4 regions of the Mesorhizobium sp. M7D.F.Ca.US.004.01.2.1 genome follow, and region 2 is predicted to be linked to each of the others. Evidence: riboswitches for the same ligand, from Rfam matches in the RefSeq annotation. Region 2 holds a riboswitch; each other region holds the start of a gene.
What was found. A riboswitch is a leader RNA that binds a small molecule or an ion and turns the genes downstream of it on or off. The one in region 2 is predicted to bind cobalamin.

Region 1: another riboswitch for cobalamin. It lies ahead of EN993_RS11780 (DUF1636 family protein); the one in region 2 lies ahead of EN993_RS11365 (CbtB domain-containing protein).
Region 3: another riboswitch for cobalamin. It lies ahead of bluB (5,6-dimethylbenzimidazole synthase); the one in region 2 lies ahead of EN993_RS11365 (CbtB domain-containing protein).
Region 4: another riboswitch for cobalamin. It lies ahead of EN993_RS20875 (DUF1636 family protein); the one in region 2 lies ahead of EN993_RS11365 (CbtB domain-containing protein).

Annotation. Positions count from the first base shown of each region.
Region 1 is NZ_RZRQ01000061.1:1,855-9,336, reverse strand. Features, by position in the region: gene EN993_RS11800 (phosphatidate cytidylyltransferase) at 1-234, shown strand, start outside; gene EN993_RS11795 (iron ABC transporter permease) at 263-1,249, opposite strand; gene EN993_RS11790 (ABC transporter substrate-binding protein) at 1,279-2,226, opposite strand; gene EN993_RS11785 (ABC transporter ATP-binding protein) at 2,278-3,066, opposite strand; gene EN993_RS11780 (DUF1636 family protein) at 3,063-3,467, opposite strand; cobalamin riboswitch at 3,560-3,767, opposite strand; gene EN993_RS11775 (AraC family transcriptional regulator) at 4,033-4,866, shown strand; gene EN993_RS11770 (alanine racemase) at 4,871-6,016, opposite strand; gene EN993_RS11765 (D-arabinono-1,4-lactone oxidase) at 6,013-7,293, opposite strand; gene EN993_RS11760 (MFS transporter) at 7,307-7,482, opposite strand, start outside.
Region 2 is NZ_RZRQ01000057.1:16,025-23,506, reverse strand. Features, by position in the region: gene EN993_RS11370 (aromatic ring-hydroxylating dioxygenase subunit alpha) at 1-1,043, opposite strand, end outside; cobalamin riboswitch at 1,183-1,380, shown strand; gene EN993_RS11365 (CbtB domain-containing protein) at 1,416-1,595, shown strand; gene EN993_RS11360 (CbtA family protein) at 1,611-2,417, shown strand; gene cobU (bifunctional adenosylcobinamide kinase/adenosylcobinamide-phosphate guanylyltransferase) at 2,410-2,922, shown strand; gene cobO (cob(I)yrinic acid a,c-diamide adenosyltransferase) at 2,924-3,538, shown strand; gene cbiB (adenosylcobinamide-phosphate synthase CbiB) at 3,573-4,541, opposite strand; gene cobD (threonine-phosphate decarboxylase CobD) at 4,540-5,586, shown strand; gene EN993_RS11335 (tyrosine phosphatase family protein) at 5,583-6,092, shown strand; gene EN993_RS11330 (creatininase family protein) at 6,093-6,896, opposite strand; gene EN993_RS11325 (RidA family protein) at 6,951-7,334, opposite strand.
Region 3 is NZ_RZRQ01000010.1:4,002-11,483, forward strand. Features, by position in the region: gene EN993_RS03685 (GNAT family N-acetyltransferase) at 1-448, shown strand, start outside; gene EN993_RS03690 (hypothetical protein) at 546-839, opposite strand; gene dxs (1-deoxy-D-xylulose-5-phosphate synthase) at 989-2,902, opposite strand; gene EN993_RS03700 (pirin family protein) at 3,067-3,987, opposite strand; gene EN993_RS03705 (DUF2277 domain-containing protein) at 4,030-4,296, opposite strand; gene EN993_RS03710 (exodeoxyribonuclease VII small subunit) at 4,395-4,646, opposite strand; gene EN993_RS03715 (histone deacetylase family protein) at 4,650-5,576, opposite strand; cobalamin riboswitch at 5,698-5,878, shown strand; partial or broken gene bluB (5,6-dimethylbenzimidazole synthase) at 5,938-6,555, shown strand; gene EN993_RS03725 (hypothetical protein) at 6,660-7,482, opposite strand, start outside.
Region 4 is NZ_RZRQ01000161.1:2,371-9,852, reverse strand. Features, by position in the region: gene EN993_RS20900 (NADH-quinone oxidoreductase subunit D) at 1-902, opposite strand, end outside; gene EN993_RS20895 (NADH-quinone oxidoreductase subunit C) at 912-1,517, opposite strand; gene EN993_RS20890 (NADH-quinone oxidoreductase subunit B) at 1,522-2,103, opposite strand; gene EN993_RS20885 (NADH-quinone oxidoreductase subunit A) at 2,094-2,459, opposite strand; gene EN993_RS20880 (winged helix-turn-helix domain-containing protein) at 2,791-3,990, shown strand; cobalamin riboswitch at 4,021-4,225, shown strand; gene EN993_RS20875 (DUF1636 family protein) at 4,264-4,692, shown strand; gene cobW (cobalamin biosynthesis protein CobW) at 4,695-5,747, shown strand; gene cobN (cobaltochelatase subunit CobN) at 5,766-7,482, shown strand, end outside.

The DNA of each region.
Region 1 (7,482 bases), on a different contig from region 2:
CTGTTGTCGTTCGTGACACCCTTCTCGCCGCTGCAGGCGGCGGCCGTGGCTTTCGTCGCCTGCTCGATGGGATTTCTGGGCGGGCTGGTCGCCTCGGCCATCAAGCGCGACCAGGGCGTCAAGGACTGGGGCCACCTGATCGAAGGCCATGGCGGCATGATGGACCGCACCGATAGCTTGGTCTTCGCCGCGCCGGTGTTCTTTCACATTGTGCGCTATTTCTGGACCGTCTGAGAGCTCGGAGCTGGCGAACTCTTGCCCGTCAGAGCCGGTTGCGGATGAGCATGGTGACGACGAAGAACGCGCCGACCGAGCTGGTGATGATGCCGATCGGCAGTTCCTGCGGCGGCAGCAGCGTTCGGGCCAGAAGATCGCTGGCCAGCAGCAGCACCGCGCCGAAGACGGCGCAACTGGCAACCAGGCGCAGATGCAAGGGACCCGCCAGCGGCCGCGACAGATGCGGGATCATCAGCCCGACGAAGCCGATGACGCCCGCGACAGAGACAAGGACAGCCGTCGAGAAAGCGGCGACAAGAAAGGTCGTCCGGCGCATCCGCGCCACCGGCACGCCAAGGCTTTCGGCGGCATTTTCGCCGGCCAGGAAAGCGTCGAGCCGGCGGTGGTTCCATAGCGCGTAAGCCAGAATGGTGCCCGCACCCAGTGCGCCGAGCCAGATATTGTCCCAGCGCGCCAGGCCAAGGCCGCCCATCGTCCAGAACAGCACGGAGTGGGCGGCGCGCTGGTCGCCGGCAAAGACCAGGTAGTTGGTCAAGGCGGTGAATAGGAACGAGACGGCGAGGCCGGCAAGGATAAGCCGCTCCGGGCCTTGCCCCCTCACCCGCGCGACCAGAAGCAGGACGACACCGGCAGCCAATATGCCGCCGGTGAAGGCCGCGACCGGCAACGTCCAGATACCAAAACTGTCGCCGAAGACGGTGATGACGGAAACAGCGCCGGCGGCGGCTCCCGACGATAGGCCGAACAGGAACGGATCGGCAAGATCGTTGCGGGTCACCGTCTGCAGAAGCGCACCGACGACGCCCAACCCGGCGCCGACGCAGATAGCCAGGATGGTGCGCGGCAGCCGCAGATCGACAATGATCTTGCCGACCGGCCCGGAGACGTCGTGCCCACTGAAGCCGATTGCACGGCCAAGCGCGGCAACGACGTCGGTCAATGGGATCAGCGTCGAGCCATAGGCGATCGACAGCAGAGCGAGAGCGGCGATCGCCGCCGCTCCCACCATCATGGCCAGTGCAAATGCCCTGTGCCGCAAGCTCAAAAGGCTTCCGGATGCATCGCCTTGGCGATCTTGTCGATCGCTTCGATGTTGGCGGGTCCCGGCGTCAGTTCGGCATAGCGCAGGGCGACGAAGCGCTCGTTCTTGACCGCGTCCGTCTCTTTCATGGCCGGATGCGCCTTCAGGAAATCGAGCAGCTTCCTGTAGCCGCCACCGTCCTGGTAATCGAGCAGGATGAGGAATTGCGGATTGCGCGACGCCACCGTTTCCCAGTCCGTGTTGCCCCAGCTGGTGTCCATGTCGGCCATGATGTTGTCGCCGCCGGCGGCTGATATCATTGCGCTGGGGATGGCGAACTTGCCTGCGGTAAACGGCTTGTCCTCGCCGGAATCATAGAGGAACACCCGGGTCCCTTTGCGGTCGCCGACCTTGGCGGTGATATCGGCGAGCTGCGTCTTCCAGCCCGAAACGAGCTTTTCAGCCTCGGCCTCCTTGCCAAAGATCTTGCCCAGCTTTTCGACGTCGCCATAGAGCAGGTCCATCGAGGCGGCCGGGCGGTTCTTGTCGAGATGAACGCAGCTTTCCGTCAGCACCAGCGTCTTGATGCCGTGCGGGGCAAGCGTATCGGGTGTCACTTCGCCGCCCGGCTTCATGCCGTAGTACCAGCCGGCGAAGAAGAAATCGGGCTCGACGGCGACGAGGTTTTCGAGTGTCGGGTATTTCGGCGCCAGTTCCGGGATCGAGCCCTGCTCGGCCTTGAACTCGGGACCGACCTTGTACCATCCGGTGATGCCGGTCAGGCCGACGATCGACGGCTGCAGTTTCAGCGCGAAAGCCATCTCGGCCATGTTGAGATCATGGATCACGGCGCGCTTCGGTGCGGCATCGAAGGTCAGCGGTTTGCCGCAGCTGTCGACGGTCACGGGGAAGGCCAGGGCTGTCGAGGCCAGAAGCGAGAAGGCAAGCGAAAAGGCAAGGCGTTTCACGGGGTGTTGCTCCTTTGTGGATGGGATGGGTCGAATACCGAATGGCTTCAATCAGGACGGCGGCGCGGCACGGTTTGGCACTTCGAACACCGTCAGTTCGCGGTCTTCGGTCGGATGGCGCAGACGCAGAACATCGATGCCGAAAATCTCGCGGATCAGTTTTTGGGTCAGCGCTTCGCGCGGCGCGGCGAGCGCTTGCAGACGCGCGTGGTTCATCACCACCACCTTGGTGGCGAACGGCGCGACCAGCGCCAGATCGTGCAGCACCGCGATCACGGTCATGCTAAGGCCGGCCACGAGTTCGAGCAGTTCGCCGCGGGCGCGCGGATCGAGATGGTTGGTCGGCTCATCAAGGAACAGGATCTTTGGCTGCTGGGCGATGGCGCGGGCCAGTTGGGCACGCTGGCGCTCGCCGCCCGACAGCGAGCCGATGGTGCGGCCAAGCAGCGGCAGCAGGCCGGCCCGGCGCAGCGCATCGACGACAATATCGCGTTCCTCGCTCCTGCGTCTCAGCCCGGCGTGCGGGACCCGGCCAAGCTCGACATAGTCGATCACCGCCAGCCGCGGATCGGGCTGGTCGGTCTGGCCGACAACGGCCATATGCAGTGCCCGCTCGGCGGCCGAAATCCTGTCCAGCCGGCGCCCAGTGAGCTTCACCTCGCCGGAACTCGGCCGCAGCATGCCCGACAGCATGCGCACCAGCGTCGTCTTGCCGGCGCCATTGGGACCGATGATGGCAAGGCGGTCGCCAGCGGCCACCGACAGGCTGACCGCCTGAACCAGATCCCGCCCATTCGCCATGGCGCAGAGGTCATGGGCTTCGAGGAGCGCTGCGGTCATCGGCTGCCGCCCGCCGGATTGCCCGAACCGGGAATGCGGGCCAGCGTCTTGCCGGCCAATCCCGCCGGACGCTGACCGGAACTGCACCAGCCATCGGCGAGCGACGCGTAGAGTCTGGCGAATCGCACGAGGTCGCCGACATCGGCGCGCGCGTCGATGGAGCCGAAGAGATAGGCAGCTTTACCGTGTGCCTGAAACGCGACGGTCAGCGGCCGCGAGCAGCCCGCCATGCAGGCCACGCCTTCGACCGCGAAGCCGCGCGCAACGGCCGGCTCATGCTGGGCCGAAAGCCGGGAGCGCAAATCGGTGCAAAGGTCTTCCCCGGACCTGACCCCGGTCACAAGGTCACAGCAAAGCGTGCACACGATGATGCGATGGATGGGATCGATGGAGCCGTCCAACTTTCCGTCACTTTCCAAAACTGGCGACGGAAGGAAGCTGGCGAGCCGGCCGACAAGACCGAGATTCGCGTTTCCTCCCGGCACACCCCGTCCGGTCAACTCATGCTGATGGCAGGTCTCCTGGCTCGCGGGTCGTTGCGCCATCCAGCCTTCCCAGCCTTGCCGGCCAGTGGCATTCATGGATTTTGCTCGCCGCTTACAGTTGCGGGGGCAGCCACGGCCTCGATCCCTGGGGATCTCACCGCGTTCCCTTTTCACCCCTCGCCTTTCGACTCGGGGACCATCACCGCCTCAGCGTAGTTTTGCGCCGATCGCATCGCAACGGATTTCTCGGATGGAGTGATGGGCCACGTGAGGGAGGCAGACATTGCACGCTCGCGGTGTGTAATAATATAACGTTCTATAAAGTGTCGCCTGGCGCTGTCAAGCGAAGCGCTTGACGTGCTGGGCCATATCGGTGCGCGAACTGCGACGGGATTGGCGCGGATTGCGCCGGATGCGCAATTTCGATCAAACTGGCCGCGCCAGGGAACGGCATCATGATCTGGCCAATGCGAGAAGAAAAATGAACCCGACCGAGAAAGCGCTGTGGTTCGTCGAGAGCCATCTGCCGGAAGCGATCTCGCTCGACGATGTCGCCCAAAGCAGCGGCGTGTCGCGTTTTCATGTGACGCGGGCTTTCGGCGCTGCCACCGGCCGCTCGGTGATGGGCTACATGCGCTCGCGCCGGCTGACCGAAGCGGCACGCAAGCTGGCCGGCGGGGCGCCCGACATCCTCAGCGTTGCGCTCGATGCCGGCTACAACTCGCATGAGGCGTTCACCCGTGCCTTCCGCGACCAGTTCGGCACCACGCCGGAACTGGTGCGCGCGCAAGGCACGACTAAGACCCTCGACCTTGTGGAGCCAATCCTGATGGACCATTCCCTGCTCAGCACACTCGAACCGCCGCGCTTCGAGACCAGCCGGCCCTTCCTTATCGGTGGCTTTGGCGAACGCTACAGTTGCGAGAGCAGCGCCGGCATTCCGATGCAGTGGCAGCGCTTCAGTCCCTATATCGGCAACATCCCCGGCGAGATCGCCGGCGTTTTCTACGGCGTCTGCCTCAACGGCGACGACGCGGGCAATTTCGACTATGTGGTCGGCGTCGAAGTGTCCGATTTTGCGGACTTGCCGAAGGAGTTCTACCGGGTGAGGGTGCCGGCGCAGAAATACGCGGTGTTCTCGCATCGGGAGCACATCTCGACAATCCGCCGCACGATCAACACGATCTGGAACAGCTGGCTACCCGCCTCCGGTCATGACATCGCAGATGCACCGGAATTCGGGCGCTATGGTCCCGAATTCGATGCCCACAGCGGCAATGGCGGGTTGGAGATCTGGGTGCCGGTCAAGGCGTAGGCGATCATGCCATTGGCAGCGCCGGCCAGCGATCGACTATCCTGCCGCCGGAAAACACCGCGATCGATCCAAACTGCTGCAGCACGGCCTCGCTCTGCGTCGGGCGCAGGAAGGCGTAGTCGCCTGGCCTTGCGGTAGCATCGGCCGGCAGGCCCATGAATTGCTGGTTCGAGGACAGGCCAAGCAGGCCGTTCGTCATCATGCCTTTGGGGAACACCGGCTCGGCCATCCACTTGCCGCCATAGAGATAGCAGCCCTTGGCTGGAAACCGGCCGAGCGCCTGCAGCAGGCGAGTGACGACCGGCGGGCCGGGCAGCATCGGCTCGACCACTTTCAGCATTGGCGTGGCGATGAAGGCCGCCGGCTGGAAGCCGTCGAGACCTGATGTATCGAAGTCGCTGGGCAGCACGAAGGCCGAGCCCATCGACACTTCATTGGCCGCGCCGCCATGATGAAGCAGCGCGGTCTTGCTGCCGCCGATGTTCAGGATGCGGCGCTGGTTGGGGCCGAGACAAGCAACGAACGCCGCGGCCCGCGCCGACGCCTTTGCCAAGGCTTTCGCCGGCCCGCCGAACAGAGCCGGAATGAGCGGCGCGTGCGCCTCGTAGGCCATGACGCCTTCGCAACGCAGGCGTTTGTGGGCCAGGAGCGCATTCAACGCCCTCGACAAGGCCTCGGGATCGGCAAAGCCGCCGCGATGCAGCCCGACATCGATCTCGAAAGCAATGCGCAGCTCTGTGCCCAAGTCGGTCGCGAGTGCGCCATATTCCGCCAGCCGCTCCTGCGTATCAATCAACCAGCAGACACGCGACCAGTCGGCGTCAGCTGTCGTCAGCGTCGTCCTTGCCGCATCGACGGGTATCGGCTTGCCATACAGCAGATCGGCATCCGGAAACGTCCTCAGCACCGCCTCGCTGATCGGCGGGTGGAAGGTCATGACGTGATTGGTGCCAAGCGCCTTGGCGATATGCGCAAGCAGCGGCAGGCAGGCGAGCGATTTGTCGACCAACCGCACGGCAAGGCCGGGACCCAGTCTCTCCTTGACCAGGGCAATGTTGCCGTCCAGCCGATCGCGATCGAGCACCAGGCAGGGCTGGAAGATGCCAGCTTGCTTCAGCGCATCCGACAGGGTGGAAAAATAGGCGCTCATTTCTCGATGCCGAACAAGCCGGCAATGTAGGGCGAGACGAAGCGGTTTTCCGGATCGATGTCGCGGCGCACCGCCATGGCATCGTCCCAGCGCGGGTAGAGCTTTTTCAAATCCGCCGCTTTGAGGCTGTGCATCTTGCCCCAATGCGGCCTGCCGCCATATTTGCGGAAGATCGGCTCCGCCGCCTGCATGAAAGGCAACGGGTCGTTCGCGGCGTCATGGTGGATGGCGATCGAGCAGGTCAGCCTGTTGTAAAAGGGCGAGAGCCAGAACTGGTCAGGCGCGACGGTGCGCACCTCCATCGGGAAATAGACCTCGGGAAAGCGCTTCTCGGTCAGTTCGATGATCTCGGCCAGCGCCTTCGGCCCCTCCTCGAACGGCAGATGATATTCCATCTCGTTGAACTTGGTCTGCCTGTCGCTGGCATAGACATTGAGCCAGTCCTGCACGTAGTCCTCGGCCGGCAATTTGGCGATGGCGCCCAGGATCAATCGGCGGCGCAGCGATGGCAGCCAGACAAGCCCGGTGCGCAGCCGGCGCAGCGTCCTCAACCCAGCCTCATCCGCTTCCGGAGGTCGCGGGGTCGGTGCTGCGTCGCTGAGATCGCTGGCGATGAACTGCGCATAACCGGAAAACGGAATGTAGTAGAATTCGGCCGAGCGATGCGCGGCCATCATCGCCTCGAAATCGCGCAGCATGTCGGCGATCGGCAGCACCCATTTGCGGCGGCGCAGCCGGTAGGTCGCAATGTTGTTCAGCGTCACTTCGCTGAGCACGCCGAAGGCGCCGAGTGCGACGCCGATGGCATGGATCATGTCCTGATCCCCTCCCCGCTTGAAATCGCGGACCTTGCCAAGCCCGTCGACGATCTGCACCGTCTCCAGCTGCGTGTGATAGGCGCCGAGCCTCGGTCCCGAGCCATGCGTGGCGGTGCCCAGCGCGCCGCCGATCGCCTGACGGTCGATGTCGCCCATGTTGGGCAGGCCCTGGCCAATGCCTTGCAGGATGTGCATGAGCGGGCCAAGCCGGGTCCCTGCCCGCACCCGCGCCTGATGTTTTTGCGCGTCATGCGAGACCAGCCCTTCCAGTCTCTCCAGGGACAGGATCGTGCCCTCGGATTCTACCAGCGGGGTGAAGGAATGACCGGCGCCGGCGACGCGGACCGGGCCGGGTGCGGTACGAATGAGATCGCCAAGCTCGCCGGCGTCAGTGGGGCTGGCGATCAGCTTCGGTTCAGCAGTGACCAAGCCCGACCAGTTGCTCCAACGGTTCGACATGGCGCTCCCCCGCTCAGGCAACGGCGCGGCGACGCCGCGACACCAGGACGAACAGACCAAGCAGCGCGACGCTGGCAACGGCACTGGCGGCGGCGAATTCCGGCACCGGCCGGAAATCCTTGCCGTCGATGAGCAGCGACGCCGCGATCGGGCCGATCGCCAGGCCGAACAGCTGGGCTGCCGGCACCA
Region 2 (7,482 bases):
ATCGTCGCATCCTCCTCCAGCACCTGCGTGCCGAAGGCAACGATGTTGTCGATGTCGGTCGTGGCGAGCGCCTCGGGCGCAAACAGCCATTCCGCGACAAGCTCGGTCTGCTCGGGGCCGAGCGGTACCAGCCGGACTGACCTGACATAGTCGACATGGCCGACGATGAACATCGACGGCAGGCTGGTGGCATAGGTCTGGCCCGTGGCGCGCTCGACTGGCGTGAGGTTGGCGAAGACCGGCCCATGCGCCTGGCCGTCGCGCGACCATGTTTCGGCTCCTGCACGCAGGCCGCCGGAAAATTCCGGTGCATCATTGTCGGCGTGGCGAGCCCATTCGGGATCGTCGTGCCGGCCCATCAGGCCACGGCCATAGATCGGCACCAGCCGCGACAGGTCCTTGTGGACGCCCGGGCAATGCAGGCACTCGTTGAAGTTTTCCCAAAAGATCTTCCAGTTGCAGTTCATCACCTTGCGCAGTACGTGGCCGCTGACCAGCGTCTCCAGCGGCCAATTGCCGAGATCGCCGGAGGCGGGATCGAAGGATGCCTGCGCCGAACCGGTCGCGTCTTCGGTGAGGTTGATGAAGACGAAGCCGCGCCACACCGAGAGTGCGACCCGATAAAGGGGGTGGCCGGCCTTGTCGAAGCCTTCCGGCAGCGATTTCGACGGCACGCGCACGAGGTCGCCACGCAGGGAATAGGACCAGGCGTGGTAGGGGCAGGTGATCAGTCGCGCCTTCAGCCGGCCTTCGCTTTCCTGGCAAAGCTGCGAGCCGCGATGGCGGCAGGTGTTGTGAAAGGCGCGCAGCTCGCCGGTCTCGTCCCGCAACACGACGATGTCCTGCGTGCCGATGCGGAATCGGCGGAAAGCCAGTGGTTGCGCTAGGTCGGCCTCGCGGCAGACGAGCAGCCAGCTTCGATACCAGATGGCGTCGAGATCCTTTTGATAGGCTTCTGCGTCCCAATAGGTCGACGAGGGCAGGGTCGGTTCGGCCCGGGTCAGGCCGTTGTAGGGATCGCGCTCGCTGGCAATGGGCTGCATGGCTGGCTTCCTCTAGAGATGTCAGCCGACACCCGGCCAGGAAAATTGTCAATTGCGGCACCGGCGGGTCTCGGCTGGTACGACGCATTCGCGATGGTTGCCGGCGGAATTTGGTTTGCCGGAGGCGAGGATTCTGCCTATAGTCACCAATGTCGTCGGTTCCATTTTGGAGCCAAGAGGGAATGCGGTGAGGGCGAGTTTCGCCCAATGCCGTGGCTGCCCCCGCAACTGTGTGCGGTAGTCCTCTCCATATGCCACTGAAGATGTTTTCTTCGGGAAGGTGGGGAAGGGCGCTGATCCGCGAGCCAGGAGACCTGCCGGCGACAGGAAACTGACTTCGATGCCCTCGGGTGGAGGGCGAAAGGACAAGATATGACTACCGCTTCCGTCTCCCTCGGCGCCTCCGTCTCCTCGCAGTCGCGCTTCATGCAGCTCGCTCTTGCTGCGTTTCTCGGCATTTTCGTGATGGGCTTTGTCGGCTTCTCGCATATCGATGCGGTCCACAATGCGGCTCACGACTATCGCCATTCGATGGCGTTTCCCTGCCACTGACGAGGATCTGACATCATGAACCTGTTTCGCAACGTCGTGTTCATCGCGGCGATCGCAGGGCTCGTGGCCGGCGTCGTTCTCGCCTGCATGCAGGCCTATGCCACCGTGCCACTCATCCTCAAGGCGGAAGTCTACGAACAGGCTGGAGGCGGCCATGAACATGAGCACGCTGCCGCTCCGGCGGCGCCTGCCGATACCACCAGCGGCAACGCGATGAGTTCGGCCGCACCGGCAACAAACTCCATGAGCGCTGCCACGCCGGCACCGGCGGCACCCGCGGAAGACGAGGGTTGGGCGCCGGCAGACGGTTTCGAGCGTTTCGCGTTCAGCGTGCTTGCCAATATCGTCACCGGTATCGGCTTCGCGCTGATCCTGGTCGCGGTTTCGGAATTCGCCGGCGGCATCGGCAATTGGCGCCAGGGCGTGTTCTGGGGCCTTGCCGGCTTTGCCGTGTTTACGCTGGCGCCTGGCCTCGGCCTGCCACCGGAACTGCCGGCCATGCCGGCTGCCGATCTGACCGAGCGCCAGATCTGGTGGTGGGCAACGGTGGCGGCGACCGCGGCCGGGCTCGGCCTGATCGCCTTCCGAAAGTCGCTGCCGCTGGCGATCTTGGCTGTGGCCTTGATCGTCGCGCCGCATATTGTCGGCGCGCCGCAGCCCGACAGTTACAAGACGGCGATTCCGGAAGGCCTGCATCACCAGTTCGTGGTGGCGGTGACAGTGACCAATCTGGTGTTCTGGCTGGTGCTCGGCGCGGTCGTCGGCGTGGTGCGCGGCCGCTTCACCGGCACCGCGACCAGCCTGCGCGACAGCTTTGCCTGATCGCAAGCTTACCTTTCTCATCGGTGGTGCGCGCTCCGGCAAGAGCGCGCACGCCGAAACCCTGGCGACGGGTTTGCCGCCGCGTTGGACCTATGTCGCCACGGCGCAAGCCTATGATGACGAGATGCGTGAGCGCATCGCGCTGCACCGCTCACGGCGCGGCGAAGGCTGGACGACCATCGACGCACCGCTCGATCTCGCCGGCGCGCTCGGGGCCTTGCCTGACAACCAGCCTGTGCTTATCGACTGCCTGACACTGTGGCTGACCAACCATATGCTCGCCGACCACGATCTCGAGCTTGAATGCCGTCGGCTGGCGGACGTGCTGTCGCGGCCGCGTGGACCCTGGTTCGTGGTGTCCAATGAAGTCGGCCAGGGCATCGTGCCCGACAATGCACTGGCACGCCGTTTCCGCGACGCCGCCGGCCGGCTCAACCAGCAGGTCGCTGCCATCGCCGATACGGTGCTGCTGATGGTGGCGGGGCTGCCGCTCCAGGTGAAATGACATGACCGATATCGACAACAAGGACGAAGAGCGCCACCGCGCCAAGATGGCCAAGCGCAAGGCCGTGCAGGATGCCGAGGTGGCGAGCAAGACGGTCGAGAAGGGGCTGCTGATCGTCAACACCGGCCCGGGCAAGGGCAAGACCACGGCCGCCTTCGGGCTGGCGCTGCGGATGCTCGGCTATGGCAAGCGCGTCGGCGTCGTCCAATTCATCAAGGGGAAGTGGCATACCGGCGAGAAGGACGCCTTCGCCGCCTTCGGCGATCGCGTCGTCTGGCACGCGATGGGCGAGGGGTTCACCTGGGAAACGCAGGATCTGAAGCGCGACATCGCCGCGGCCGAAGCCGCGTGGGCCAAGGTGCTTGAGCTGATGGCCGATCCGTCGATCAGCCTTCTGGTGCTCGATGAACTCAACATTGCGCTGCGCTACGACTATCTCGATCTCGACAGAGTGGTTGCAGCGCTGAAAGCGCGGCGCGAGGGCCTGCACGTGGTCGTCACCGGCCGCAACGCCAAGCCGGCGCTGGTCGAGGCCGCCGACCTCGTCACCGAAATGGGCGTGACCAAGCACCATTTTTCCGCAGGCGTGAAGGCCCAGCAAGGTATCGAGTTCTAAGAGCTTTTACCCCCCACAAAAAGGGAGGGTGAGATCAGGCCACCATGAAAATAACCGAGACCAGCCCAAACAACCCGATCAGCAGATAGTCGGCGACGCGATAGAGTTTCAGCGCCTGCCTTATGTCGGTGCTGTCGGCTTCGCGCCGGCCGCCTTCGCCCATGAAGACGTCGTCGACCAGGACGCCGCCATAGAAGCGCGGCCCGGCGAGCGCCAGGCCGAGCGCACCGGCCATTGCCGCTTCCGGCCAGCCGGCATTGGGCGAGCGGTGTTTTTTCGCGTCGCGCCACACCGCATGCCAGGCATTGCGCGGATCGGCGCCCCTGACCAGGAAAGCCGCCAGCACGATCAGCAGCGCCGTCACCCGCGACGCCGGCAGGTTGATCCAATCGTCGAAGCGCGCCGCCGCCCAGCCGAAGGCCTCGTGGCGCGGGGTGCGGTGGCCGATCATCGAATCGGCGGTGTTGGCGGCCTTGTAGGCAGCGCCGCCGCCCAGGCCGCCGACGCCGGTCCAAAAGGCGGGGGCAACGATGCCGTCGGAAAAATTCTCGGCCAGGCTCTCGATCGCCGCGCGGCAAACACCGGCCCTGTCCAGTGTTTCGGGATCGCGGCCGACGATTCGCGAGACGGCCACGCGGCCCAAAGCGAGGCCACCGGTATCGAGTGCGTCCGCCACCGCCTCGACATGCTCGTAAAGGCTCTTCTGCGACAGAAGCGACGTAGCCAGAAGGACAGTGATGAATAGCCCCATGGGAACGAACCAGAGCAGGACCTGCACGCCGAGGCCAACTATCGCCGGCACCAGCACGATGACCAGCAGCGCCTGGACACCACGCTTGCGACGCAGCGCGTCGGGATCAGTGGCGTGGTTGAGCCTGCGGTCAAGAAAGGATATCAGCCTGCCGAACCACGTCACCGGATGGCCGATGGCGCGAAACAGCCAGTCCGGGTAACCGAGGGCGAATTCGACGGCCAATGACAGGAAAGCGATCAGGACTGACATGAAGCTTCTTGAAGGAGCGGTGGACCATGGTGGAAGTCTTGGCCGGGCGAGGGCGCTTTTCCCCAACGCTTCGCGGCCTTTCGTCGACCTCTCGACCGGTATCAATCCGCACTCCTATCCGCTTTTCGACCTGCCCGCCACCACCCTGTCGCGGTTGCCGGAAGCCGCGCGCGCGCGTGACCTGATAGAGATCGCGGCCAGCGCCTATGGCGCGCCGTCGCCAGCCAACGTCGCGGCGGCTCCGGGCACGCAGATACTGTTGCCGCGCGTCGCATCGCTGATCGCGCCCGGCAAGGCGCTGGTGCTGGGTCCGACCTATGCCGAACATGCCCGCGCTGCGGCTATCGCCGGGCACGAGGTGACCGAGGTCAGCGATTTCGCTGATCTGGCCGACGCCGACCTTGCCATCATCGTCAATCCGAACAATCCGGATGGGCGCATCGTCGAGCGCGACCGATTGCTGGCGCTGGCCGCCGGACTGCGCGCCAGGGGTGGACTACTGGTCGTCGACGAGGCGTTCATGGATGTCGGCCCACGCGAGTACAGCCTCGCGGGCGATGTCGACCAGGGCGGCATCGTCGTGCTGCGCTCGTTCGGCAAGTTCTTCGGCCTGGCCGGCTTGCGGCTCGGGTTTGCACTTTCCGATGCAACGACGGTCGACCGGCTGGAAACGCAGTTCGGACCATGGGCCGTCGCCGGCCCCGCATTGGAATACGGCATCCGCGCGCTTGCCGACATCGGCTGGCAGGACGCGATGCGGGCATCCCTTATGGATGCATCGGCGCGGCTCGATGCGCTGTTCGGCCGCTTCGGCGTTCCCGTCGCGGGCGGCACCACATTGTTCCGCTATCTCCGCTTGGCCGATGCCGCCGGCCTGTTTGTAGCCCTTGGTGAGCACGGCATCCTGCTTCGTCATTTTGCCGACCGGCCGCATGTCCTGCGCGCCGGCCTGCCGGGAAGTCAGGAGGAATGGCAGCGGCTCGAATCCGCTCTTGCCGAATGGGCGGCGCGGCGCGAGGATCAATCGAAGGGTTCAAAACAATGATCCATGTCTGCTCGCTGGCAAAGATCGAGGAAACGGTGGCCAGGACCGGCGCCGACCGCATGCTGTCGCTGCTCGCCGCTGGCACGGAAGTGGTGCGGCCGGCCTCGATCTCGAGGGAAAACCACTTACATCTGGTCATGCATGACATAGCGGTGGCGCAGGACGGCATGACCATGCCGGGCGAGGATCATGTCCGCAACCTGCTCGATTTTGCGCGCCGCTGGGACCGGGCAAGGCCGATGGTCGTGCACTGCTATGCCGGGATCAGTCGCTCGACCGCCTCGGCCTACATCATCGCCGCCGCACTGGCGCCGAAGCGTGACGAGGCCGACCTGGCGCGGACGCTGCGGGCGCTGTCGCCATCGGCGACACCCAATCCGCGACTGATTGCGGTGGCCGACGCACTGCTAGATCGCAACGGCCGCATGATCCAGGCGATCGAGGCAATCGGACGCGGCGCCGACGCCTTCGAAGGAACGCCGTTCGCGCTTAGGATAGACGGTTAGCTACTTCAGCCAGTCGGCGAGCTTCGCCTTGCGCACATCCCGCAGCAGGCTGATGAAACCATCGGCCTGATGTTCCGATGTCAGCCGGCCTTTCTCCGCCGTCGCGATGCTGGCGTCGCCGACCACGCCGTTCGGGTTGAGGTCGCTGGCGATCCAGGCGAAGGCGTGGGTGCCGGTGTGGCGAAGCAGCGAGAATTCCTTCTCGGCCTTGGCGACATTGGAGACGAAATTGTCGGCCTTGCCCATATCGACAAGGTCCGGCCGGAAATGCAGCATCAGCGAGGTCTCGACATCGCCGCCATGGATGCCGTGGCGGTCCTCGAGCTCGGTGTACATGCCAGCCGGGCGGCCGAAGCGCTGCCAGCTGGTCTTCACCGCCAACATCTTTTCACGCACGCGCAGTTCGCGCGTGACGATGCCCATGATCTCTTCGTTGCCGCCATGCGAATTGATAACGATCAGCTTGCGCACGCCGGCGCGCGCGATCGACAGGCCGAGTTCGGTCCAGGCTTCGATCAACGTGGTTGCCGGCAAAGTGAGGGTGCCCGGCGCGTGCAGGTGCTCGTTCGACTTGCCCACCGCCTGCACTGGCAGGATGCGGATGTCGAGATCATCGGGCAGGCGCGAAATGACCGTGTCGAGCATGCCATTCATGATCGAGGTGTCGGTCGAGACAGGCAGATGCGGCCCGTGCTGCTCGATCGCCGCCACCGGCAACACGGCGATCGTCGCCTCGGGGTCGATCGAGGCGTATTCGGTGGTCCGGTAGTCGCCCCACCACACACGTTTCTTCGCAACAGTCATGTCATGCCTCTTCAATGGACGGGCAGACCTAGCGCGACAGAACTTGTCTGTCGATCACCCGGCCGCGATGGCCTCAACTTCGACCTTGAATTCGGGTCGGGCAAATCCCGAGACGATCATCAGAGTCGAGGCCGGCGCGGGGCTGGAAAACAGCCGGTCGCGAACGTCCATATACGGCCGCAGATGCGCGCGGTCGGTGACATAGGCATTGATGCGGACGATGTCCTGCAGACCCAGGCCGGCTTCGCCGAGAATCGCGGCGATGTTTTGAAAGCAGAGTTCGGCCTGTGCGCCGGCGTCTTCCGGTATCTGGTCGTCCGCGGTGATGGCGACCTGACCCGAGCACAGCACCAGTCGCTTGCCGAGCGGCACCTCGACGCCGTGGCTGTAGCGGGCAAAGGGCGGCTTGATCGACTTCGGGGTGAGGAATTTGAACATGGCATTCTCCTGGATAGCGCCAGCCTAAGGCCTGACCCATTGCACCTTCAAGATGGCGGTGCATGTTGCCCGAGCGATTGTGGACAGGCGTTCAAAAAATAGGCACGATGCCTTCCGTACAGCATGACCCGTCCGCCCTTGGCAGTGC
Region 3 (7,482 bases), on a different contig from region 2:
CGGCCGCGTTTCGGACCTCTTCGACGAAGGCTCCACCGCTCTGGCAGCACTGGTGTCCGTGCTGGCCGGGCTCGGATTGCTGCGCATCTTCGTGCTCGAACGCGAAAACGAGATCATCGCCATCTCGATCAATTTCGAGCAGCATGGAACGATGATGGCTTTCGTCACAACCTATGACCCGGCCTTCGAGCGTGCCTCGCCGGGCATGGTCCTGATGATGGATTACATCCAGTGGTCGCTTGACCGGGGCTTGACCACGGTCGACTTTCTCTGCGGTGGCGAAGATTTCAAGCGCCGCTTTGCGACGCATTCGGTGACCTTATCGTCGGTGATGGGTGGGCGAAGCCTGCCCGGACGCCTCGCCGCCTTGGCCGACCGCGCCCGCCATGCCACGAAATCCTGGCGCTCCGAGAAACCATCGAAACAAGCGGAGCTGGCGGAGGAGTAAGATTGCCATCGCCTGCATGACGGCGAGCACAATGAAAAGGTCGGGCACAAACCGATCCGATCATACCCTCTTAAGCTTAGGCCTACTGGCCTCTAATCTAGAAAATGGTTCGCGAAACCTGGCGCTCGACGGCTGGGGACAACCCGTCGTCACGATCCCCAGAAGCTTGCTCACGTGAAGGCTCGGTCGCAACCGCAGGCGCGGAGACAGGGTCCGGCAGGACCACCAATTGCGGCACCTGCTTGTAGGAAAAACCGCCGCGGATGTCGCCCATCTTGCCGGCGACGATGCCCACCGCCGCCTTTTCGAGGCTGCGATCATAGCGCGTTTCGGCGACGGCCGGCGCGACGAGGACGGCGCAAAGCGCTACGCCGCACAGAAGCGTTTTCATTGTTGTTGTCTCCCTGCCTGGCCAATGATCTAGCAGGGCGCCGTTGAAAAACGGCCAAGAGACACGGTAAGCGAAAAGCCAAACGTCAGCGTAAACAATGCCTTAAGATCGTTGGCCGGCAAACTGATTCAAGTCTTTGAGACTTTGATTCAGGCGCGCTGGGCGCGGGTGCTGTGCCCGAGCGCGACGAAGACCGTGCGCACGATGCCGGCTGCGTCGAGCCCGGCATCGGCATACATCTTCTCGGGCTTGGCGTGGTCGGTGAACGCGTCGGGCAACACCAGCGGGCGCACCTTCAGGCCGCTTTCCAGCAGGCCTTCGTGGGCGAGGAACTGCAGCACATGGCTGGCAAAGCCGCCGACGGCGCCCTCTTCCACTGTTACCAGAACCTCATGCGAGCGGGCCAGCCGCCGGATCAGATCTTCGTCGAGCGGCTTGGCGAAACGGGCATCGGCGACCGTGGTGGAGAGCCCCGCAGCGCCAAGCTCCTCAGCGGCGATCAGACAATCCTGCAGCCGCGTGCCGAAGGACAGCAATGCGACCTTGGTGCCCTCCTTGACGATGCGGCCCTTGCCGATTTCGAGAACCGAGCCACGTTCCGGCATGTCGACGCCGACGCCATTGCCGCGCGGATAGCGGAAGGCAATCGGGCCTTCATCATAGCTCGCCGCGGTGCGCACCATGTGGCGCAGCTCCGCCTCGTCGGCCGCCGCCATGACGACGAAACCCGGCAAGGTCGCCAGGAAGGTGGTGTCGAAGGCGCCGCAATGGGTCGCGCCATCGGCACCGACGAAGCCGGCCCGGTCGATGGGAAAGCGCACCGGCAATTTCTGGATGGCGACGTCGTGGACGACCTGGTCGTAGGCGCGCTGCAGGAAGGTCGAATAGATCGCGGCGAACGGCTTGTAGCCTTCGGTGGCAAGGCCGGCGGCGAAGGTCACAGCGTGCTGTTCGGCGATGCCGACATCGAATATCCGCGACGGAAACGCTTCGCCGAACAGGTCGAGGCCGGTGCCGCTCGGCATGGCGGCGGTGACGGCGACGATACGGTCGTCCTCACGGCCTTCCTGAACCAGGCTTTCGGCGAATACCTTGGTGTAGGCCGGTGCGTTGGCCGGCGCCTTGGCCTGCGCGCCGGTGATGACGTCGAACTTGTTGACGCCGTGATACTTGTCGGCGGCGGCCTCCGCCGGCGCGTAGCCCTTGCCCTTCTGGGTCACGACATGGATCAGCACCGGGCCTTCGCCATTGTCGCGGACATTTTTCAGGACCGGGATCAGATGCTCGAGATTGTGACCGTCGATCGGGCCGATGTGGTAGAAACCGAGCTCCTCGAACAGCGTGCCGCCGGTGACGTAGCCGCGAGCATGCTCGACCGCCCTTGTAATCGCACGATCCGCCCGCTTGCCGAGATAGGATGTCAGTTTCTTGCCGAAATCGCGCAGGCCGATATAGGCCTTGCCCGAGGCCAGACGCGCCAGATAGGCGCTCATCGCGCCGGTCGGCGGCGCGATCGACATGTCGTTGTCATTGAGGATGACGATCAGCCGTGCATCGAGCGCGCCGGCATTGTTCATCGCCTCATAGGCCATGCCGGCAGACATGGCGCCGTCGCCGATGACGGCGATGACATTGTTGCGGCCGCCGGAGAGGTCACGAGCAGCGGCCATGCCGAGGCCGGCCGAGATCGATGTCGAGGAGTGGGCGGCGCCGAAGGGATCGTACTCGCTCTCGGCGCGGCGGGTGAAGCCGGACAGGCCGCCTTCCTGGCGCAGTGTGCGGATGCGGTCGCGGCGGCCGGTCAGGATCTTGTGCGGATAGGCCTGGTGGCCGACATCCCAGATCAGCCGGTCATCGGGGGTGTTGAAGACATAGTGCAGTGCCACCGTCAGCTCGACCACGCCGAGGCCGGCGCCAAGGTGGCCGCCGGTGCGGGAAACAGCATCGATCAGCTCTGTGCGAAGCTCGGATACGAGTTGCGGCAGCTCGCTTTCGGCAAGCGTGCGCAGGTCGGCCGGGATGCGGACCTTGTCGAGAAGCGGCGTATGCGGCGTTGCGTTCACGGTGCTCAGGCTTTCGGTTGATGGGCGAAATAGGCCGCCGGCCGGCGAAAGTAAATGCGTGTCAGTGACGCGGTCGTGAGCCTGTCTGTTTGTTGGGCATGATCTCTGGATAAACGGAAACCGTTTGTCCGGGAAAACCGGTTCCCACTTTTCGGGATCATGCCCTAGCTCTCAGGCAGCGGGATAAACTCTTCCTCATCGCCGGGAACGATATCGAAGCGGCCCGTCTTCCATTCCTGCTTGGCCTGTTCGATGCGTTCCTTGGACGACGAGACGAAATTCCACCAGATGTAACGCTGCGAGCCGAGCGAGGCGCCGCCAAACAGCATGAAATGCGCGCCGGTGTCCGACGACACGACGATCTCGTCGCCTGGCCGAAACACCAGCAGCCGTTCCGCCGGAAAGACGTCACCTGATATCGAGACCTCGCCTTCCAGCGTGTAGATGGCTCGTTCTTCCGCATCGGCCGGGATTTTCACACTGGCGCCGGGCACCAGGCGCAGGTCGGCATAGAGCGTCTCGGAGTCGGCCCGCACCGGGGACCGCAATCCCTGGAAATCACCAATGACGATGCGCCCGCTGACGCCCTCGGCGTCGATCTCGGGAAGCCTGAGCGCTGCGGTGTTCTCGAAAACCGGGGCCACTTCTTCCTTGCCGTCCGGCAGCGCCAGCCATGTCTGCAGGCCGGAGATCGACATCGGCGCGCCGCGCAATTCTTCGGGGGTGCGCTCCGAATGAACGATGCCGCGGCCGGCGGTCATCAAATTCACGTCGCCGGGCTGGATGACCATTTCGGTGCCGAGTGAATCGCGATGCCTGATCTTGCCGTCGAACAAATAGGTGACCGTCGACAGGCCTATATGCGGATGCGGACGGACATCGAGCGCCTGGCCGGCGCGCAGGATCGCCGGGCCCATGCGATCGAAGAAGATGAAAGGCCCGACCAGCCGCCTCTTGGCGGTCGGCAGAGCGCGGCGCACCTGGAAACCACCAATATCCTTGGCGTTGGGAATGACCATCAATTCGATCTGGTCGCTGGCGAAGGCATCGCCGGCCTGTGGGTCGTTTCCGGGGAAGAAGCTCACGAGATGATCTCCTTGTCAGCGGACAATGCCCGCTTGGCCGCGTCAGGCAAAGCGGATCGCCGCCTTTGCCCGCAGTTTGGCCGCCACCTCTTCGCGATTGCGAGGATGCTGATGGGTTTCCAAGGAATCGAGCAGTTCGCGCGCCGAGGCGGCAATGGCCTCGACCGCGTGGTCGAAGGCATGCTGGTTCTGCTTCGAGGGCCGCGTCGTTCCGCTCAATTTGCGGACAAATTGAAGTGCGGCGTCGCGGACTTCGTCGTTGGTTGCGGGCGGGTCAAAATTGAACAGGGTCTTGATGTTTCTGCACATCGCTTCCGTATCTCCTCTTGTCCTGGAGCGCTTTCAATCGGGACGAACCCTATCCTCAGTCATGATCGTGTCCAAAAGTCGGTGAGACGGCTGCGGCCTCAGTCCGCGTCAAGCGGCTCCGTTCCAACCGGCTTGCCGTCGCGCGACAGCCTGATCTTCTCGACCTTGTCTTCAGCTGCCTTCAGCAGCCGGTCGCAATGCGCCTTCAGCGCCTCGCCGCGCTCATAGATCCTGATCGACTGGTCGAGCGGCACGTCGCCACGCTCCAGATCATCGACGATCTTCTCCAGCGCGTCGAGTGCCTGTTCGAAGCTCATCGCCTTGACGTCTTCGTTGGTCTCACCAGCCATCATTCATCCTTTCATCAGTCGCCCGACATGGGCGGCGACCGAAAATGCCAATCCTTGCAGATCGTAGCCACCCTCGAGCAGGCTGACGAGCCGGTTGCCGCTGTGGCGCGCCGCACGCTGCATCAGCTGGCCGGTCGCCCAGTCGAAATCGTCCTCGGTCAGGTTGATCTCGGCCAGCGGATCGCGATGGTGTGCGTCGAACCCGGCCGAGATGATGATCAGGTCGGGCGCGAAATTATCGAGCGCCGGCAGCACGCGCGAAAGGAAGGCATCGCGAAAGACCTCGCTGCCAGTCTGCGGCGCCAGCGGCGCATTGACGATGTTGCCGGTGCCGGTTTCGCTTTTTGCTCCGGTGCCGGGATAAAGCGGCATCTGATGCGTCGAGCAATAGAGCACCGTTGGATCTTCCCAGAAAATATCCTGCGTGCCGTTGCCGTGATGCACGTCCCAGTCGACGACGGCAACGCGCTCTACACCGTGTTTCTTCTGCGCGTAACGTGCCGCGATCGCTGCGGTGTTGAACAGGCAGAAGCCCATCGCCGTGCTCTTTTCGGCATGGTGGCCGGGCGGCCGGGCGGCGACGAAGACATTGTCGGCGCGACCTGTGAAGACATCGTCGACGGCAGCGTTGGCGGCACCGATCGCGGTGATCGCCGCCTGCCAGCTCTTCGGGCTGGCAGTGGTGTCGGCGTCGATGCGCGCGATCCCTTCGTCGGGAATGGCGGCGCGGACGCGGGCGATAAAATCGGCGGGATGCGCATAGAGGATGGTGGCCTCGTCGCCTTCCGGCGCCTGGACGCGATCGAGCCCGACAAACGCCTCGTCATCGAGCACGCGCTCGATGGCGCGCAAGCGGTCCGGCCGCTCGGGATGGCCGGGCGGCGTGAGGTGCTCAAGGAAGATCGGATGGGTGTAGAGACGAGTGGTCATCGTCCTAATCTAGTGACCCGGATCGACAAAGGCCATGCGCGGGCGGCCGATGGCTGGGGAAAATCACGCCTGCGTCCATTCGTGTCGTTGCGAGCATTGGCGTCCTCAGCGCTTCGGCGTAAGGTCACCGCCACTGCCTGGTGCCCGCCGCAAGCGGGAGAATCGGGAACACGGTTGAACTCCGTGGCGTGCCCAACGCTGTAAGGGGGACCGCGCCGGTAAATGCCACTGTCGATGACGGGAAGGCACCGAACGCGGGTTGATCCCGAGCCAGAAGACCGGCCTGGCAGGCATCGCCATCCGCATGGTCAGGCGGACGACATTGATTGCAATCGCAAGGGGACAAGCGATGCCGGAACACATGACTGCTCCTGTCGGCGACGGATTTGACCAGAACGCGCGCGATGCGGTCTATCGCGCCATGTTCACACGGCGTGACGTGCGCAGCCATTTCCTGCCCACCGCGCTCGACGATGAGGTGCTGGCGCGGCTGCTGCTTGCGGCTCATCACGCGCCGTCGGTCGGCTTCATGCAGCCTTGGAACTTCATCGTCATTCGCGACGCCGGGCGGCGGGAAAAGGTGCGCGACCTGTTCCTGGCAGCACGCGAACAGGAACTGCCGGCGATCGACGAAGAGCGGCAGGCGCTCTACCGCAAGCTCAAGCTGGAAGGCATCTGCGAAAGCGCGCTCAACATCTGTATCACCTGCGACCGGCAGCGTTCGAAGGGTTCGCCGCTGGGACGCTGGCACAATCCGGAGATGGACCTCTACAGCACCGTCTGCGCGGTGCAGAATTTCTGGCTGGCGGCGCGTGCCGAAGGCGTCGGTGTCGGCTGGGTCAGCATCATCGAGGCGCAGGCGCTGAAAGGCCTGCTGTCGATTCCCGAGCATGTGACGCCGGTCGCCTATCTCTGCGTCGGCCGTGTTTCCGAGTTCGCGCCTAAACCAGACCTCGAAACGCATGGCTGGGGACGGCGGCTGCCGCTGCCCGAGCTGATCATGAGCGAGATTTTTTGCGGCCAGGGTGAGGTGCCGCTGAAGTCAACCGTGGCGCGTCTCAACGCCGTCGATGCCGCTCCGGATCAGCGTGTCGCGCCGGCTGTACCCCAGCGCGAGCCGCCGAAGGAGGCCAGCGCCTTGTCCTTGAGCTCCCTGAACTTCGACGACGCCTCGGCCAGCCGGGCGTCCCAAGCCGGATCAGGCACCTGGCCCTCTATGGTCTTGAAATAGACCTGCATCAGGCAAGCGATGGCGAAAGGCTCGATGAACGCCGCCTTGAAGGCCCAAGCGAAGACGATGGCGAGCACGAAGGCCCAGCCTGCGAGTTGCCCAGGCATCAGGAAAAGAATGGCGCCGGCGGGCGCCAGCATCAGCAGGAAGATAACGAAGGACACGCCCCACATGATGACCGCCAGCCAGACGGCGTTCTTGACCATGACCTTGCCGTTCTGGGCATAGAGCACCACGCCTTGGCGCGCCGTCTCGAACGGCGAGGCTGAATTGATGCGGATGTTGTAGCCGAGGATGATCTCGTCGACATAGGTCAGCGACAGGCGGATCACCGTGTTGATGAAGGAGACCAGGCCGCTCAGGCCCGGAATCGGCAAGAAGGCGGCGATGCCGCCGAGCAGGCCGATGATGGCGCGGATGGCGCCCTTGACCAGCTGGTCGACGACGAAAAGGATATTGGCCTCGGCAAAGCGCTGGGTCACGATGTCCTTGGCGTAGGCGATCTGGTCCTGGCCGCCGGGAATGTCACGGCCGTCGATCAGATGGACCATGACGGCGATGTGGCCGGCCTTGACGACATAGAGGATATATTCGCGGATCCAGTAGACGGCGATCGAGACGATGCCGAAACCGACCACCCCGCCCCACAAGGCAAAGGACAGCGGCCCGTCGGGA
Region 4 (7,482 bases), on a different contig from region 2:
CGCTTCGGCGGCACCACCTTGCCGTCGAGGTTCGACACCGGGCCGGTGCTTTCCTTGCCGAGCAGAAGGTCGACGCACTGGCGCATGATCTTCGCCGACTGGCGCATCTCTTCCATGCGCACGAGGTAACGGTCGAAGCAATCGCCGTTCTTGCCGATCGGAATGTCGAAATCCATTTCCGAATAGCATTCATAGGGTTGCGACTTGCGCAGGTCCCAGGCAGCGCCCGAGCCACGCACCATGACGCCCGAAAAACCCCAGGCCCAGGCATCGGCCAGCGAAACGGTGCCGATGTCGACATTGCGTTGCTTGAAGATGCGGTTGCCGGTCAGCAACTGATCGAGGTCGTCGATCGACTTCAGGAACGGGTCGATCCACTTGCCGATATCCTCGACAAGCTTCTGCGGCAGGTCCTGATGGACACCACCGGGGCGGAAATAGGCGGCATGCATGCGCGAACCGGAGGCGCGCTCATAGAACACCATCAGCTTTTCGCGCTCGACGAAGCCCCACAGCGGCGGCGTCAGCGCGCCGACATCCATCGCCTGCGTCGTCACATTGAGGATATGCGACATGATGCGGCCGATTTCGCAGTAAAGCACGCGGATCAGCTGGCCGCGCTTCGGCACTTCGATGCCCAGCAGGCGCTCGGCGGCGAGCGCGAAAGCGTGCTCCTGATTCATCGGCGCGCAATAGTCGAGCCGGTCGAGGTAAGGGATCGCCTGCAAATAGGTTTTGGCTTCGATCAGCTTTTCGGTGCCGCGATGCAAGAGCCCGATATGCGGATCGACGCGATCGACGACTTCGCCGTCCAGCTCCAGAACGAGGCGCAAAACGCCGTGCGCCGCAGGGTGTTGCGGGCCGAAATTGATGTTGAAGTTGCGGACGGAGGTTTCAGCCATTCTGGCGCCTCAATTCGTCTTGGCTTTTTCGTCGCCGGGCAGGACGTAGTCCGTCCCTTCCCATGGCGAGAGAAAATCGAAATTGCGGAATTCCTGCTTCAGCTCGACCGGCTCATAGATGACGCGCTTGGCTTCGTCGTCGTAACGCACCTCGACAAAGCCGGTCAGCGGGAAATCCTTGCGCAGAGGATGGCCTTCGAAACCGTAGTCGGTCAGCAGGCGGCGAAGATCGGGATGGCCCGAGAACAGCACGCCATAGAGATCGTAGGTCTCACGCTCGAACCAGTCGGCGCCTGGGAACACACCGGTGATCGACGGCACCATGGTTTCCTCGTCGGCCTGCACCTTGACGCGAATGCGCACGTTCTGCTTCGGCGACAGGAGGTGATAGACGACGTCGAAACGCTTGGCCCGCGACGGATAGTCGGCACCGCAGACGTCGATGATCGAGATGAATTGGCAGCGCGCATCGTCGCGCAGGAAGGTCATCACCTCGACCAGGTCGCGCGGCTCGACATGAACGGTAAGCTCGCCATAGGCGATATCAGCTTCGTTCACGCGGCCGATCAGCTTCTCGCCGAGATAGGTCGACAGTTCGCTCAGGGATGCGGTCATGGATTTACCGTTCGATCGTGCCGGTGCGGCGGATCTTCTTCTGCAGGAGAAGAATGCCGTAAAGCAGCGCTTCGGCGCTCGGCGGACAGCCGGGCACATAGATGTCGACCGGCACGATGCGGTCGCAGCCGCGCACCACCGAATAGGAATAGTGATAGTAGCCGCCGCCATTGGCGCAGGAACCCATCGAGATGACGTAGCGCGGCTCCGGCATCTGGTCGTAGACCTTGCGCAGCGCCGGCGCCATCTTGTTGGTCAGCGTGCCGGCGACGATCATGATGTCCGACTGGCGCGGAGACGCGCGCGGCGCGACACCGAAGCGCTCCGAGTCATAGCGCGGCATCGAAGTGTGGATCATCTCGACCGCGCAGCAGGCGAGGCCGAAAGTCATGAACATCAGCGAGCCGCTGCGCGCCCAGGTGATAAGCGCCTCGGTCGAGGTGACGAGAAAGCCCTTGTCGGCCAGCTCATTGTTGATCTCGAGGAAGAACGGATCGTCCTCCCCCACCGGCCTGCCGGTGTTGGGATCGATGATACCTTTGGGCTTCGGCGCGACGAGGGTGCCTGAACTGTCGTTCAATCCCATTCCAGCGCTCCTTTTTTCCATTCATAGGCAAAGCCGATGGTCAGCACCGCCAGAAACACCATCATCGACCAGAAGCCGAGCATGCCGATCTTCGAGAACGACACCGCCCACGGAAACAGGAAGGCCACTTCCAAGTCGAAGATGATGAACAGGATCGACACCAGGTAGAAGCGGATGTCGAATTTCATGCGGGCGTCGTCGAACGAGTTGAAACCGCACTCGTAGGCGGAAAGCTTTTCAGGATCGGGATTGCGGTAAGCCACCAGGAAGGGCGCGGCCAGCAGCGCCAGGCCGACAACCAGCGCCACGCCTATGAACAGGACGATGGGCAGGTATGAGCTTAGAAGTGCGTTCATGCTCGGCTTTCCGTTGGCGCCAATCCACGTTGATTACAGCACCGGACCCTAATGCGGAAGCGTGACAGTTTAACCGCTGAACCGTTTTAAGGGCCTATGCTGCAACGCGGCGAGGGTTAGCGCAGCACTTCCAGCGAAGCAAGTCAAACCTTGTTCAAAACACTAACCTGGACGGCATATCCGGGGAAACTGGTCCGATCCGCTCCTGTTTGATTTCCTTCGTTTTTTACTCCACTTTTCTCTCCTGACATGGTTGCCGCCAAAACCCTGCTAGCATGGGCTGGAATCACCCATCCGACCCTCGGCCAAAACACTTCAAAGTGATGCCTGCATGAAGGAAAAGATCTCGCTCCCCATGGCCCGGCGCATCGCGCTTGCCGCCCAGGGGTTCCTCGATCCCCGTCCGGCCGGTACCCCCGACCGCCGGCATCTTGCCCGCACGCTCTCCCGCACCGGCCTGTTGCAGATCGATTCCGTCAGCGCGGTGGTGCGCGCTCATTATATGCCGCTCTATTCACGCCTTGGCCCCTACCCGCTCTCGCTGCTCGACAACGCGGCCGTGACGCGCAAGCGCACGGTGTTCGAATACTGGGCGCACGAGGCCTCCTTCCTGCCGGTCGAGACATATCCGCTGATGCGCTGGCGCATGCAGCGCGCCGAGCGCGGCGATGAAATGTATCTGGGGCTTGCCAAATGGGGCCGCGAGCACGCCGCCTATATCGAAGAGATCTACCGCCAGGTCGCCGATCGCGGCCCGATTGCCGCTTCCGCGCTCGAAGGCCAGAAAGGCTCGGGCGGCTGGTGGGGCTGGAGCCATGCCAAGCATGCCTTCGAATGGCTGTTCTGGGCCGGCCGCATCACCACGGCGCACCGCCGCGGTTTCGAGCGGTTCTATGATCTGCCCGAACGCGTGCTGCCGCAGGCGATCCTCGACCTACCGGTGCCGGCGGCCAAGGATGCGCACCGCGAATTGCTGCGCATTTCCGCCCGCGCCCATGGCATAGCGACGTCAGGCGACCTGCGCGACTACTTCCGCCTGTCGCCGGCCGACATGAAGGGCCGGCTGGAGGAACTGGTCGAAACAGGCGAGCTGCTGCCGGTGCGTGTCGAAGGTTGGGACAAGCCAGCCTATCTTCAGAAAGACGCCCGTCTGCCCCGAAAGATCGAGGCCCGCGCCCTGCTGGCGCCGTTCGATCCCGTCGTCTTCGAGCGTTCGCGCACGGAGCGGCTGTTCGACTTCCACTACCGCATCGAGATCTACACGCCGGCCGACAAGCGGCAATACGGCTATTATGTCCTGCCGTTCCTGCTCGGCGACAGGATCGTGGCGCGTGTCGATCTCAAGGCCGATCGCCCAGCAAGCGTGCTGCGGGTCCATGCAGCCTATGCCGAGCCCGGCGCGCCGCCTGAAACCGCTGCTCAGCTCTTCGAGGAATTGAAGCAGATGCAGGGTTGGCTGGGTCTCGAGCGCATCGAAGTGACGCCCGCCGGCGATTTGGGCCCGGCGCTGGCCGACATCGCCGTGTCGTAAGCTCGCGTTGACACCGCCGCCCGCAAAAGCCTAAATCCGGTTCCAGATGGTCCCTTGCCCGCAACGGCAGGGGCTAAGAGGGAATGCGGTGCGGGGCAAAATCCCAAATCCGCGGCTGTCCCCGCAACTGTAAGCGAAGAGCCAAGGCCGAAAGCCACTGGGAATTCCCGGGAAGGCGGCTACCCAAGGCGATGACCCGCGAGCCAGGAGACCTGCCGTCTGCGACTGTAGAATCCGATCGCCCGGCGGGTTTCCGGGCAAGGAGCCCGATTTTTGGACCACGACAGCAGTTTTTCGGCTGGCACAGCGGATGTTTCGTCCGGCCATGATGATGCCTTGGCCGGCGTTACCGTCATCGTCTGCGCCTCCTGCCGCGATGAAACCGGCTCCGACGCTCATCCCCGCGCCGGCGAATCGCTGGCGGACGACACTCGCCGCGCCGCATCTGGCGACAACATCCGCATCCGCAGCGTCGAATGCCTTGGCAATTGCAAGCGGCGCCTGAGTGCCGCCATCCTGCGCGACGGTTGCTGGAGCTACGTCTTCGGCGACCTGACCGCGACCAGCGGCGCCGACCTCGTCACCGGAGCCAAACTCTTCGCCACCTCGAAGGACGGCCTGATTCCGTGGCGCGGCCGTCCCGATAGCCTGAAGCGTGGCCTCGTTGCCCGCATCCCTCCCCTCGACCTGCTGAAGGACTGACCATGACCGCTCCAGATTCGTCTGCGAACCTCTCCCGTGTTCCCTGCACCGTCGTCACCGGCTTCCTCGGCGCCGGCAAGACGACGCTGGTCCGCCATCTCCTGGAAAACGCCGGCGGCAAGCGTATTGCCATCATCGTCAACGAATTCGGCGACATCGGCATCGATGGCGAGATACTGAAGGGCTGCGGCATCGACACATGCCCGGAGGAAAACATCGTCGAACTGGCCAATGGCTGCATCTGCTGCACCGTGGCCGACGATTTCGTCCCGGCGCTCGACCAGATCCTCGCGCTGACGCCGAGGGTCGACCACATCCTGATCGAGACCTCGGGCCTGGCGCTGCCCAAGCCGCTGGTCCAGGCTTTCCAGTGGCCGAGCGTGAAAAGCCGGGTCACCGTCGATGGCGTCATTGCCGTGGTCGACGGGCCGGCATTGGCCGAAGGCCGCGTCGCCAACGACATGGACGCCCTGCAGGCGCAGCGCGCTGAGGACGAAACGCTCGATCACGACGATCCGGTCGAAGAGGTGTTCGAGGACCAGATCGCCTGCGCCGACCTGATCATCCTGTCGAAAAGCGACCTGATGGACGCCGCCGGCACCGCCCGCGCCAACGCCATCATCAACGAACACTCCGCCCGCGCGGTGAAGATCGTGCCGACGTCGCATGGCAAGGTCGATCCCTCCGTGCTGCTCGGGCTCGGTCTGGCCGTCGAGGACGACATCGAGAACCGCAAGTCCCATCATGACGGCGCCTTCAACCATGAGCATGACGACTTCGACACCTTCATCGTCGACATTGCCTCGATCGCCAATCCGGACGAACTGGCAAAACGCGTCGCCACCGTCGCCGAGGAAGAGAACGTGCTGCGCGTGAAGGGATTCGTCGAGGTCGGCGGCAAGCCGATGCGGCTCTTGCTGCAGGCGGTCGGGCCGCGCGTCAACCACTACTATGACCGCGCCTGGACCGCCACGGACGACCGCCGTTCGCGCCTCGTCGTCATCGGCCTGAAGGGGCTGAATCGCCCGGCGATCGAGCGTATACTTGCCGGCTGATTTCGGACACGGGTTGCGATGCACATCCTAACCACAACATCCGCCTCGCTCGACGACCTCGCCGAGCCGGTCGATCTGCGGCAGACGCCGGCGGATGTCGTGGCCCTGTCCTTCACCGACAGCGATCTTGCCGGACTGGCGGCGGCCTGGAAGGCCGATGCTCACCGCCTACCCTCGATGCGGCTGGCGGCGCTTCGTGACCTGCGCCACCCCATGTCCGTCGACCTCTGGGTCGACAGCGTCGCCCGTCACGCCAAAATCATCCTCGTGCGCATCCTCGGCGGCTACGACTGGTGGCGCTACGGGTGCGATCAGCTTGCCTCGACCGCCCGCGAGCGCGGCATAAAACTGGCGCTGCTGCCCGGCGAATGCCGCGACGAAGACCTAAGGCTGATTGAAGCCTCGACGCTGCCGCGCGAGGAGTTGGACGGCCTGCTCGACTATTTCCGCGAGGGCGGCCCGGCGAATATGAGCGCGCTGGTGCATCGGTTGGCGCGGCTGGCGGGGGCGCAGGCAGAAACTGTCGAGCCGGTCGCGGTCCCAAAAGTTGGCTACTACGAACCCGGCCGCGGCGTCGTCCCCCTCCCCCTCGAGGGAAGGGTCCGGCCGCAGGCCGGGGGTGGGGTCCTCTCCGGAGCACGCCGAGCTAAAGAAACACCGCGCCCGGTCGTACCGACCCCACCCGGCCCTGCGTGCCACCCTCCCCTCGAGGGGGAGGGAAAGGTCGTGCCGATCCTGTTCTACCGCTCGATGCTGCTGGCCGCCGATGTCGCGCCCATCGACGCCCTCTTTGAAGCGCTCAGCCAGCGCGGCATCGCCCCGGTCCCCATCTTCGTCTCCAGCCTCAAGGACCCGGCATCGCTGGCGTTCGTGGAAACCGCACTCGCCGCGCTGAAACCCGCCGCCATCATCACCGCGACCGCTTTCGCGTCCGGCGCCGAACCCGGCGTCGAAACCTTGTTCGACCGCGCCGGCGTGCCCGTCTTCCAGGTCATCGTCGCCACAACCCGCCGCGACATCTGGGAGAACAACCAGCGCGGCCTGGCGCCCGCCGACCTCGCCATGCATGTCGTGCTGCCCGAGCTCGACGGCCGCATCCTCGCCGGCGCCATTTCCTTCAAGGGCGAGAGTGAGACCGATCCAGCGCTTGGCCACCGCGCCTTCGCCAACCGGCCGGAGCCGGATCGCGTGGCGCAGGTCGCGGACCGTGTCGCGGCCTTCATCCGTCTGCAGGAGACGCCCCGCGCCGAGCGCAAGCTGGCCATCCTGATTCCGGATTATCCGAGCGCTCCTGGCCGCACCGGCTATGCGGTCGGCCTCGACGTGCCGTCCAGCGTGCTGGCCATGCTGCACGACCTGAGGGAACAGGGCTATGGCGTTGAAGGGATTCCAGAGACGCCGCGTGGGTTGCTGGATTTGCTGGAAGCCAGCGATACTGGATTGACCTTGGATAGCTACATTGCCTTCTCGACAGAGTTGCCGACTGCAGCAATCGCTGCGGTCGAAGCCGCTTGGGGCAAAGCGGAAGATGAGACGGGTCTGTGCGCCTCGCGCCAACCTTCGCGACCGACCGCCGCCCACTTCCCCTTCCGCGCCACGACCTTCGGCAACGTCACCGTAGCACTCGCCCCAGACCGTGGCCGCTCCGCCGACCGCCGCGCCGACTACCACGACCCAACGCTTCCCCCACGTCATGCGCTGATGGCCTTCGGCCTATGGCTGCGCAAATCGCTCG